Solidesulfovibrio fructosivorans JJ]: one gene and its partners. The protein of the gene in region 3 interacts with the protein of the main gene of each other region in a pairwise test. Links are inferred from orthologs where the notes say so. Each region holds a gene or a part of one and is shown on either strand. Other genes may lie near its edges.

Region 1 (2,894 bases), on a different replicon or contig from region 3:
ACGTGGAAGGTCTCGGGGGTCGTGGGATAGACGTTGACGATGTTGAAGCTCGGACTGGCCACTTCCGCCGCGTCGCCGCCCGGCAGGGCGGTCACCATTCCCCGGACGAGCGTGGTTTTGCCCGAACCGAGTCCGCCGCGCAAGAGCAAAGCCGCCCGTGTCGCTGGATCGGAAGCCAAAACGGCCAGTTTCCGGCCGAGCGCCAGCGTCGCTTCCGTATCGGGCAGGGACAGGGTCAGCGGCTGCGATCCAGCGTCCATCGCCGGAACTATTTCTTGTCCACCAGCGTGCCGAGAACGTCGCTCATGCCGATAATGCCGACCACCTTTCCCTGGGCGTCCGTTACCGGAATGGTGTGGTAGCCCTTGTCGGTCATAAGCGACGCGACCTCGTCGATGCCGGTCTCCGGCGAAACGGTGGCGGGATTGCGCGACATGGCGTGGACGGCGGTCAGCGCCGACATTTTCTCCACTTCCCGGTCGAGGTCCTTCATGGACCCGAGCGGAATGAAGCCGTCGAGGAGCGAAAAGACCGAGGGCAGCGACAGTTTCTTCTGCTGGGCGACAAGGTCGGCCTGACAGAGAATGCCGGTCAGCTTGCCGGCGGCATTAAGGACCGGCATGCCGTTAAATCCCTTCTCGAGGAGAAGTTTGGCCGCAGCGCTTATTTCCGTGTCTTCGGTGATGGTGACGACATCGCTGGTCATCATGTCCTTGGCTTTAAGCATGATCACTCCGTGAGGGCCCGGGGCAGCATATCGGCGATTTCCGAGGCCAGATTGCCCCGTCTGGGGTACAAGGCGGCAAGGCGCGCGCCGGCAAGTCCATGCCAATACACCGCAATGCAGGCGGCAAGCAAGGGGGAAAGCGGGGAGCAGGCAAGCGCCGCGGCAAGTCCGGAGAGCACGTCGCCCGAGCCGCCAACGGCCAGATTGGGCGCGACGACCGGGCTTACAGCCGCCGACCCGTCCGGCGCGGCCACCACCGTCGCCGGCCCCTTGAGCACGGCCACGCAGCCGTAGGTCGCGGCCAGGGCTCGGGCGGACTCCAGCCGGTCGGCCTCCACAGCCGGGATATCCGTGCCGAGAAGCCTCGCCGCCTCGCCGGGATGGGGCGTGATGACAACCTCAGACCCGATTTTTTCCTTCAGCTCCGGATCAGTTGCCAGGAAAAAGAGGCCGTCGGCGTCGAGGACCAGCCGGGAGGGCAGCGGCAAAAGGGCGCGCAGGAACGCCCCGGTGTCCGGATGACGGCCAAGGCCCGGCCCCAAGGCCACCGCGCCGGCCGTGGACACGAAGTCGCGCACCGCCCTCGCGTCGTCGGGGCCGAAATGGTCGCCCGCGCCCACGGGCAGGGTCATGACGTCGGGATGGCCGGCCTTGAGCGCGATTTCCACCGCGCCCGGACAGGCCACGCTGACGAGCCCCGCCCCGGCCCGAAGCGCCCCAAGCCCGGCCAAAAGCGGCGCGCCGGTCAGTCCCCGGCTGCCGCCGACCACGACCGCCCGGCCGGCCGAGCCCTTGTGCAAGAGCGGATCGAGGGCCGGCAAGGCGTCCGCCAGACGCGGCGTCATGCGCCAGGCCCGGCACGGATGGTTTTCCCTGACGGGGCGGGGGATGCCGATCGGGCGCACCAGCAGCCTGCCCACGTAGGGCGCGGCCTGGGGCGCGACCAGCCCGGTCTTGGCCGCCTCGAAGGTCACCGTGGCGTCGGCGGTCACGGCCACGGGCGAGGCCACTCCGGTCGCCCCGGAAAGCCCGGACGGGATGTCCAGGGCGAAAATGTACGACTGGCCGGCCAGCCGGTTGACCGCCTCCACCACCTCGCGCAAATCCGGCCGCAGTTCGCCCGTAAATCCGGTGCCGAGCAGGCCGTCGACAATGATGTCCGGCCCGTTCGCGCCCGAAAGATCGGCTTTGGCCAACGGGATCATGGGCAGGCCGAGCCTCGCCGCGAGCCGGGCGTTGAACCCGGCCGCGCCCTTGTAGCGCCCGCGTGGCCGGACCAACGCGATGGTCACCTTGGCCCCCAGGCCGTCCAGATGACGCGCCAAGGCCACGGCGTCGCCGCCGTTGTTGCCCGGACCGGCCAACAAGAGCACCGTCTTGCCGCGCACCTCACCGACTTCGCCGACCAGCGCGTGCATGGCCTCGCGACTGGCGTTTTCCATCAGCGCCAGAAACGACATGCCGCACTCGGCAACACTGGCGGCATCCCAACCGGCAATCTCCTGCGGCGTCGGCAACGGATCGAAGTAGCGACCATCGAGCATTGTGGTGTGCCTCCGGCGGTCGGGGGGGAACCCTTTTTGAAAAAAAGGTTCCCCCCGGACCCCCCTCCAAAAAACTTTCAAAGGTGTTGCTTGGTCATCCCGGGTAACCCCTTTGCCGCAGGGCCTTGACGCCGGCGTCAAGGCCCTGCGGCGGTAAGGGGGGACCGGGGGGCGCGCTCGCCCCCCGGTGGGGAGGTCCAGGAGGGGCAAAGCCCCTTCTGGCCGCCGGAGGCATCCTCACCTCCCTTCCAGCACCACCACGGCGGCGGCAGTGGCGCGTTCGTGGGTGATGCTGACGTGCCAGGCGGTCGCGCCGAGGGCCTGGGCGCGGGTCAAGGCGGGGCCGGTCAGGGTCAGGGTCGGGCGTCCCAGGGCATCGGGGAGGATTTGCAGGTGTTGAAAGCCGACGCCCTGGGAAAAGCCGGTGCCGAGCGCCTTGACGGCCGCTTCCTTGGCCGCGAACAGACCGGCCGCCCTGGCCACGGGACGCGGCGGCAGGGCGGCCTGTTCGGCCGGGGTGAGGATGCGGGCCAGGAACCGCTCGCCGAACCGCTCGATGGCCGACTCGATGCGGGCCAGTTCCACCAGATCGATGCCGAGGCCGAGGATCACGGCCGCACTCC
Region 2 (2,933 bases), on a different replicon or contig from region 3:
CTGATGTCTTCGGCCTGGGTGCCGTCGCGCAGGGTCGTGTCGTAGCAAAGCACGCGTCGCATGAGCTATTCCTGATTGCCGCCGGGGCCAAGGCACAAGGGCCATGCGGCTGCTTCCGGCGGAAGATTGCCCTCGCGGCCGTTGCCATGGGAAAACGGCCGCGAGGCGTTATGAGCGGGCCGCGTCGACTAGACGCAGGCCACGGCCGGGCCTTCGCCCAGCCCGAAGGCGTCGTGCAGGGTGCGCACGGCCAGCTCGAGGTATTTTTCCTCGATCAGACAGGTGATCTTGATTTCCGAGGTGGCGATCATGAGAATGTTGATGTTTTCCTTTTTGAGCAGGGTGAACATCGTGGAGGCGACCCCGGAATGGCTGCGCATGCCGACGCCGATGACCGACACCTTGCACACGTGGATGTCGTGCTGGATGTCGTCGGCGCCGATCTCGGGACGCATATGGTCGAGGATGGCCAGCGTCTTGTCGAGGTTGGCCCGGGAGACGGTGAAGGTCATGTCCGTGTGACCGTCGCGCCCGGTGTTCTGGATGATCATGTCGACCAGGATGCCGGCCTCGGCGATGGGGGCGAAGATGGCGGCCGCGACCCCGGGGGTGTCTTTGACGTTGCGCACCGTGATGCGGCACTGGTCCTTGTCGTAGGCGATGCCCGAAACCAGGACGTCTTCCATTTCCGTATCCTCCGAAGTGACCAGCGTGCCGGGATCGTCGGTGAAGGTCGAGCGCACCCGGACCGGGACATTGAATTTCTTGGCCAGCTCCACCGAGCGGATCTGCAGAACCTTGGCCCCCTGGCTCGAAAATTCCAGCATCTCGTCATAGGAGATGCGTTCGAGCTTGCGGGCCGCCGAGCACAGGTTGGGATCGGTGGTGTAGACGCCGTTGACGTCGGTGTAGATCTCGCAGACCTCGGCCTCGAGCGCCGCGGCCAGGGCCACGCCCGTGGTGTCCGAGCCGCCCCGGCCGAGCGTGGTGACGCGGCCGTGGCAGTCCACGCCCTGGAAACCCGCCACCACCAGCACGTCGTAGCCTTCGAGCATGGCGTGCAGGCGGGGGGCGTCGATTTCCATGATCCGGGCCCGGGTGAAATTCGAATTGGTGGTGATGGGAATCTGGTGGCCCAGGAGCGAGCGGGCGCGCAGCCCGGCATCCTTGGCCAACATGGTGAAAAGAGCGACCGAGGCCTGCTCGCCGGTGGTGACCAGCACGTCGAGTTCAGCCGGGTCGGGATCGGCGGAAAATTCCCGGGCCTGGGCCAAAAGCCGGTTGGTCTCGCCGGACATGGCCGAAAGGGCCACCACCAGCTTGTAGCCAAGGGCGTGGGCCTTTTGCACCCGGGCCAGGACCAGACGCATGCGCTCCAGCCCCTTGACCGACGTTCCGCCGTATTTCTGCACGATAATCCGCATTGTTGCCTCCAAAGGTGCCGGAGCGTGCGGCTTCCGGCACGGCGTCGCGCCGTTACGTGGCGAGGGATCGGGCCAGGGCCGCCAAAGCCGCCCGGCCGCGCTCTCCGGCGGCGGTGATCCGGCAGCGCCGTCCCGATTCGGCCGGGAGCCAGTCGATTTCCAGGCGGTCGGCGGGCTGGGCCGCCCGGGCGAGGTATTCGGCCCACTCCACGACCACCAGGGCATCCTGGTCCGCGGCCGTCTCCAGATGTTCGTCCACGCAGGGGTCGCCGCCGGCGATCCGGTACAAATCCACGTGGAAGGTCTCGGGGGTCGTGGGATAGACGTTGACGATGTTGAAGCTCGGACTGGCCACTTCCGCCGCGTCGCCGCCCGGCAGGGCGGTCACCATTCCCCGGACGAGCGTGGTTTTGCCCGAACCGAGTCCGCCGCGCAAGAGCAAAGCCGCCCGTGTCGCTGGATCGGAAGCCAAAACGGCCAGTTTCCGGCCGAGCGCCAGCGTCGCTTCCGTATCGGGCAGGGACAGGGTCAGCGGCTGCGATCCAGCGTCCATCGCCGGAACTATTTCTTGTCCACCAGCGTGCCGAGAACGTCGCTCATGCCGATAATGCCGACCACCTTTCCCTGGGCGTCCGTTACCGGAATGGTGTGGTAGCCCTTGTCGGTCATAAGCGACGCGACCTCGTCGATGCCGGTCTCCGGCGAAACGGTGGCGGGATTGCGCGACATGGCGTGGACGGCGGTCAGCGCCGACATTTTCTCCACTTCCCGGTCGAGGTCCTTCATGGACCCGAGCGGAATGAAGCCGTCGAGGAGCGAAAAGACCGAGGGCAGCGACAGTTTCTTCTGCTGGGCGACAAGGTCGGCCTGACAGAGAATGCCGGTCAGCTTGCCGGCGGCATTAAGGACCGGCATGCCGTTAAATCCCTTCTCGAGGAGAAGTTTGGCCGCAGCGCTTATTTCCGTGTCTTCGGTGATGGTGACGACATCGCTGGTCATCATGTCCTTGGCTTTAAGCATGATCACTCCGTGAGGGCCCGGGGCAGCATATCGGCGATTTCCGAGGCCAGATTGCCCCGTCTGGGGTACAAGGCGGCAAGGCGCGCGCCGGCAAGTCCATGCCAATACACCGCAATGCAGGCGGCAAGCAAGGGGGAAAGCGGGGAGCAGGCAAGCGCCGCGGCAAGTCCGGAGAGCACGTCGCCCGAGCCGCCAACGGCCAGATTGGGCGCGACGACCGGGCTTACAGCCGCCGACCCGTCCGGCGCGGCCACCACCGTCGCCGGCCCCTTGAGCACGGCCACGCAGCCGTAGGTCGCGGCCAGGGCTCGGGCGGACTCCAGCCGGTCGGCCTCCACAGCCGGGATATCCGTGCCGAGAAGCCTCGCCGCCTCGCCGGGATGGGGCGTGATGACAACCTCAGACCCGATTTTTTCCTTCAGCTCCGGATCAGTTGCCAGGAAAAAGAGGCCGTCGGCGTCGAGGACCAGCCGGGAGGGCAGCGGCAAA
Region 3 (3,149 bases):
CCTGCGCGCCGGCCTGGAAAAGGCCGGCAAAGCCGACCCCGAAGCCCTGCGCGAGGCCCTGGAAAACCTCCACCACGTGGTCGGCGTCTCCGGCGTCTACAACCTCTCCTCCCAGGACCATAACGGACTGGGCCCGGACTCCATGATCATGCTCATCGTGGACTCCGGCCGCTTCAAGCTTGCGCCGTAGGTGGAAGTGGAGGCGGTAAAGAAGGTGCGAGGGGAACCCCTTTTTGTAAAAAGGGGTTCCCCTCGCGCTCCCCTCCCGAAAAACTTTCAAGGGGGAGAATCCGTAGCCCCGGTGGTACGATGAAAACACCCGTGCAAAATTTCACCGTGGCCGAGGCCGAGGGAGGGCAAAAGCTCCTCCAATATCTCGCCCGGCGTCTGGACGGCGCGGTGCCCCCTACCGCCTTGCAGAAATTCATCCGCACCGGGCAAGTCAGGATCGACGGCAAGCGCTGCAAGCCCTTCGACCGTGTGGCCGCCGGCCAGATCGTGCGCATGCCGCCCTACGAGATCAAGGAGCCGCGCAACTCGCCGGCGAAGACGGCTGCGCCGCGCGGCCACGATCTGGACATCCTCCACGAGGACGACGAGATCCTCGTCATCGTCAAGCCGGCCGGCCTGCCCGTCCATCCCGGCTCCGGCCATCCCTTCGCCCTGACCAGCATCCTGCGCGCGCGCTACCCCGACGCCCCGTTCCGCCCCACACCGGCCCACCGGCTCGACCGCGACACCACCGGCGTGCTCCTCGTGGCCAAGTCCTACCGCGCCCTGCGCGCCATCCACGAGGCCATGACCACGGGCACGGCCCACAAGGATTACCTCGCCTGGGTCTGGGGCGAATGGACGCTTGGCGAAGCCAACGATTGGGTGACGTTGCGCGACCGGCTGGCCAAGGAAGGCGGCCCGGGACGCGAACGGGTGGAGCCGTCCGCGGGCGGCAAGGATGCGGTGTGCAAGGTGCGGCTTTTGGGGGTGATGGACACGGCCAGCCTGGTCGAGGTCCGGCTTGAGACGGGCCGCACCCAGCAGATCCGGGCCCAGCTCGCCTCGCGCGGCGCCCCCATCGTCGGCGACCCGAAATACGGCGGCGGTCCGCCGCCCATGCGGCTGCACGCCTGGCGGGTTGTCCTGCCGGACGCCGCCTTCTGCGCCCCGCCCGATTGGGAAGCGCCCTGGCTGGTCAAACGGCTGCGGCGCGCTTCCCTGGCCACCTGCCGCGAGGAAGACCTCGGACGGCCTAGCGCCTCAGCGCCGCCAGACGCCCCAGAATGATCGCCCCGGCCTGGGCCACGTTCAGGGAATCGATGGGCCTGGCCTGGGGAATGCGCCACAGCCGGCCGCAGCGTTTGCGTATCCCCTGCCGGATGCCCTCGTCCTCGTTGCCGAGCACCAGGATCAGCGGGAAATCGGCCGTGGCCTCAAGCGCATTGTCCGCCTCCGGCTCCCCGGCCGCGCCGACGATGGAAAACCCCGCCTCGATGGCCGCATCCAGCGCCTGGGCCAGGTTGGTCACCTTGGCCACCGGCAGCCGGGCCAGCGTTCCGGCCGAGGCCTTGGCCGCCCCCGGCCCAAGCCGCGCCCCCTCGTGGCGGGGCAAAAGGATGCCGCCGCCGCCCAGGGCGAAAAGCGTTCTGGCCAGCGTGCCCACGTTGCCCGGGTCCTGCACCCGGTCGAGGGCCACGGCCACCGGCAACGGCGCGGCCCGGGTCGCGGCCAGCACGTCATCGAGACTGGTCAGCTCGCCGGCGGCGAGCCTCGCCACAACGCCCTGATGATTGCCGGGACAAAGCCGGTCCAGGTCGGCCGCCGCCACGAACCGGAAGCGCACGCGGGCCTCGCGGCAGGCGGCGACAATGGCGTCGATGTCCGGGCCGCGAAGGCCCTGGCGCAACAGCACGTCGTCGATGCCGCGCGGGCGTTCGGCCAGAAGTTCGCGCACGGGTTTGCGGCCGGGCAGCAGTTCGCCGGGCTCCGGCGCTGCGCCCGAGTGGGGCGCGGACGAAAAACGATTGTTACGGTCATGCCGGCTCATGGCACCTCTTGGCCCAAAGCGACCGGAACCACAAGCTTTTTTTTCCTTGCAATTTCATCAACTTTGGTCTATCAATCCGCTAATCGTTAAAAAATCAGCGCAGTTAAGCATCCCTTTGCCAAAGCGCCGCCGCGGCCGCCTTCCGGCTGACGGCTCCCTTCGCCTGGAGAAAAGCCGCATGGCCCGTTATATCCTCTTTGCCATCCTGCCGGTTCTGCTCGTCCTGTCCGGCTGCGCCGGAAACAAATACGAAAAAAACAACGATATGCGCGCCAATCTTGAGCCCGAAGTCTGGGACACCACCCAGATTCTCAAGGATCTCAAGCGCGGCCGCCCCCTGACCAAGCAGGAAAAGGAAGCCCTGGCCTCGCGCGGCGCCATCCAGTTCAATCTGGACGTGGCCGACAACGAGGAAGTCCAGATGTTCCTCCAGTATTTCTCCATGGACAAGCGCGGCACCATGGACAAATGGCTGACCCGGGCCCAGCCCTACCTGCCCTATGTGCGGGCCGTTCTGGCCAGCTACAACCTGCCTCCCGACCTCATAGTCCTTCCGTTCATCGAATCCGGTTACAGCACCATGGCCTATTCGCCGGTCGGCGCCGGCGGCATGTGGCAATTCATGCCCTACACCGCCCGCCGCTTCGGCCTGACCGTGGACTGGTGGGTCGACGAACGCCGCGACCCGTACAAATCCACAGTGGCCGCCGCCAAGTACCTGAGCAAACTCTACCAGATGTTCGGCGACTGGAACCTGGCCCTGGCCGCCTACAACGCCGGTGAAGGCAAGATCTCGCGGGTCATGGCCGCAAGCGGCCAGTGCGACTTCTTCGACATCGCCAAGGACCCCAAGCTGCTCAAGGCCGAAACCCGCCATTACGTGCCCAAGTTCCTGGCGGTACTGAAGATCTTCCAGAATCTCCAGACGCTCGGCTTCCACAAGGTCAACTGGCAGGCCGGCCCCAACCTCAAGGAAGTGCCCGCTCCCGGCGGCACGGATCTGGCCGCCCTGGCCCAGGCCTGCGGCCTGAGTTGGGATCAGTTCCGCGAATACAACCCCGGCTTTCGCCGCATGGTCAGCCCCCCAGACGCCACGGTCAACGTCTAC

Evidence for each region.
Region 1: the proteins of DESFRDRAFT_RS19735 (region 3) and DESFRDRAFT_RS09445 interact in binary tests that used the Escherichia coli proteins (3 or more experiments, as listed by UniProt). The link is inferred for Solidesulfovibrio fructosivorans JJ] from one-to-one orthologs.
Region 2: the proteins of DESFRDRAFT_RS19735 (region 3) and tsaE interact in binary tests that used the Escherichia coli proteins (3 or more experiments, as listed by UniProt). The link is inferred for Solidesulfovibrio fructosivorans JJ] from one-to-one orthologs.

What each region holds. Positions count from the first base shown.
Region 1 is NZ_AECZ01000011.1:20,289-23,182, reverse strand. It holds DESFRDRAFT_RS09445 (bifunctional ADP-dependent NAD(P)H-hydrate dehydratase/NAD(P)H-hydrate epimerase), read right to left. Parts: upstream 2,272-2,894; coding sequence 730-2,271; downstream 1-729. Other genes in the region: DESFRDRAFT_RS09440 (holo-[acyl-carrier-protein] synthase), read right to left, coding at 2,509-2,883; DESFRDRAFT_RS09450 (CBS domain-containing protein), read right to left, coding at 269-727; tsaE (tRNA (adenosine(37)-N6)-threonylcarbamoyltransferase complex ATPase subunit type 1 TsaE), read right to left, coding at 1-260. UniProt on the Escherichia coli protein: Bifunctional enzyme that catalyzes the epimerization of the S- and R-forms of NAD(P)HX and the dehydration of the S-form of NAD(P)HX at the expense of ADP, which is converted to AMP.
Region 2 is NZ_AECZ01000011.1:21,967-24,899, reverse strand. Bases 228-2,933 are described here. They hold tsaE (tRNA (adenosine(37)-N6)-threonylcarbamoyltransferase complex ATPase subunit type 1 TsaE), read right to left. Parts: upstream 1,978-2,933; coding sequence 1,477-1,977; downstream 228-1,476. Other genes in these bases: DESFRDRAFT_RS09445 (bifunctional ADP-dependent NAD(P)H-hydrate dehydratase/NAD(P)H-hydrate epimerase), read right to left, coding at 2,447-2,933; DESFRDRAFT_RS09450 (CBS domain-containing protein), read right to left, coding at 1,986-2,444; DESFRDRAFT_RS09460 (aspartate kinase), read right to left, coding at 228-1,424. Also shown: cimA (citramalate synthase), read right to left, coding at 1-62; more of DESFRDRAFT_RS09460, read right to left, coding at 189-227. UniProt on the Escherichia coli protein: Required for the formation of a threonylcarbamoyl group on adenosine at position 37 (t(6)A37) in tRNAs that read codons beginning with adenine.
Region 3 is NZ_AECZ01000053.1:3,974-7,122, reverse strand. Bases 145-3,066 are described here. They hold DESFRDRAFT_RS19735 (TrmH family RNA methyltransferase), read right to left. Parts: upstream 2,042-3,066; coding sequence 1,247-2,041; downstream 145-1,246. Other genes in these bases: DESFRDRAFT_RS19730 (LysM peptidoglycan-binding domain-containing protein), read left to right, coding at 2,220-3,066; DESFRDRAFT_RS19740 (RluA family pseudouridine synthase), read left to right, coding at 310-1,281; DESFRDRAFT_RS19745 (ABC transporter substrate-binding protein), read left to right, coding at 145-190. Also shown: more of DESFRDRAFT_RS19745, read left to right, coding at 1-144; more of DESFRDRAFT_RS19730, read left to right, coding at 3,067-3,149. UniProt on the Escherichia coli protein: Specifically methylates the ribose of guanosine 2251 in 23S rRNA.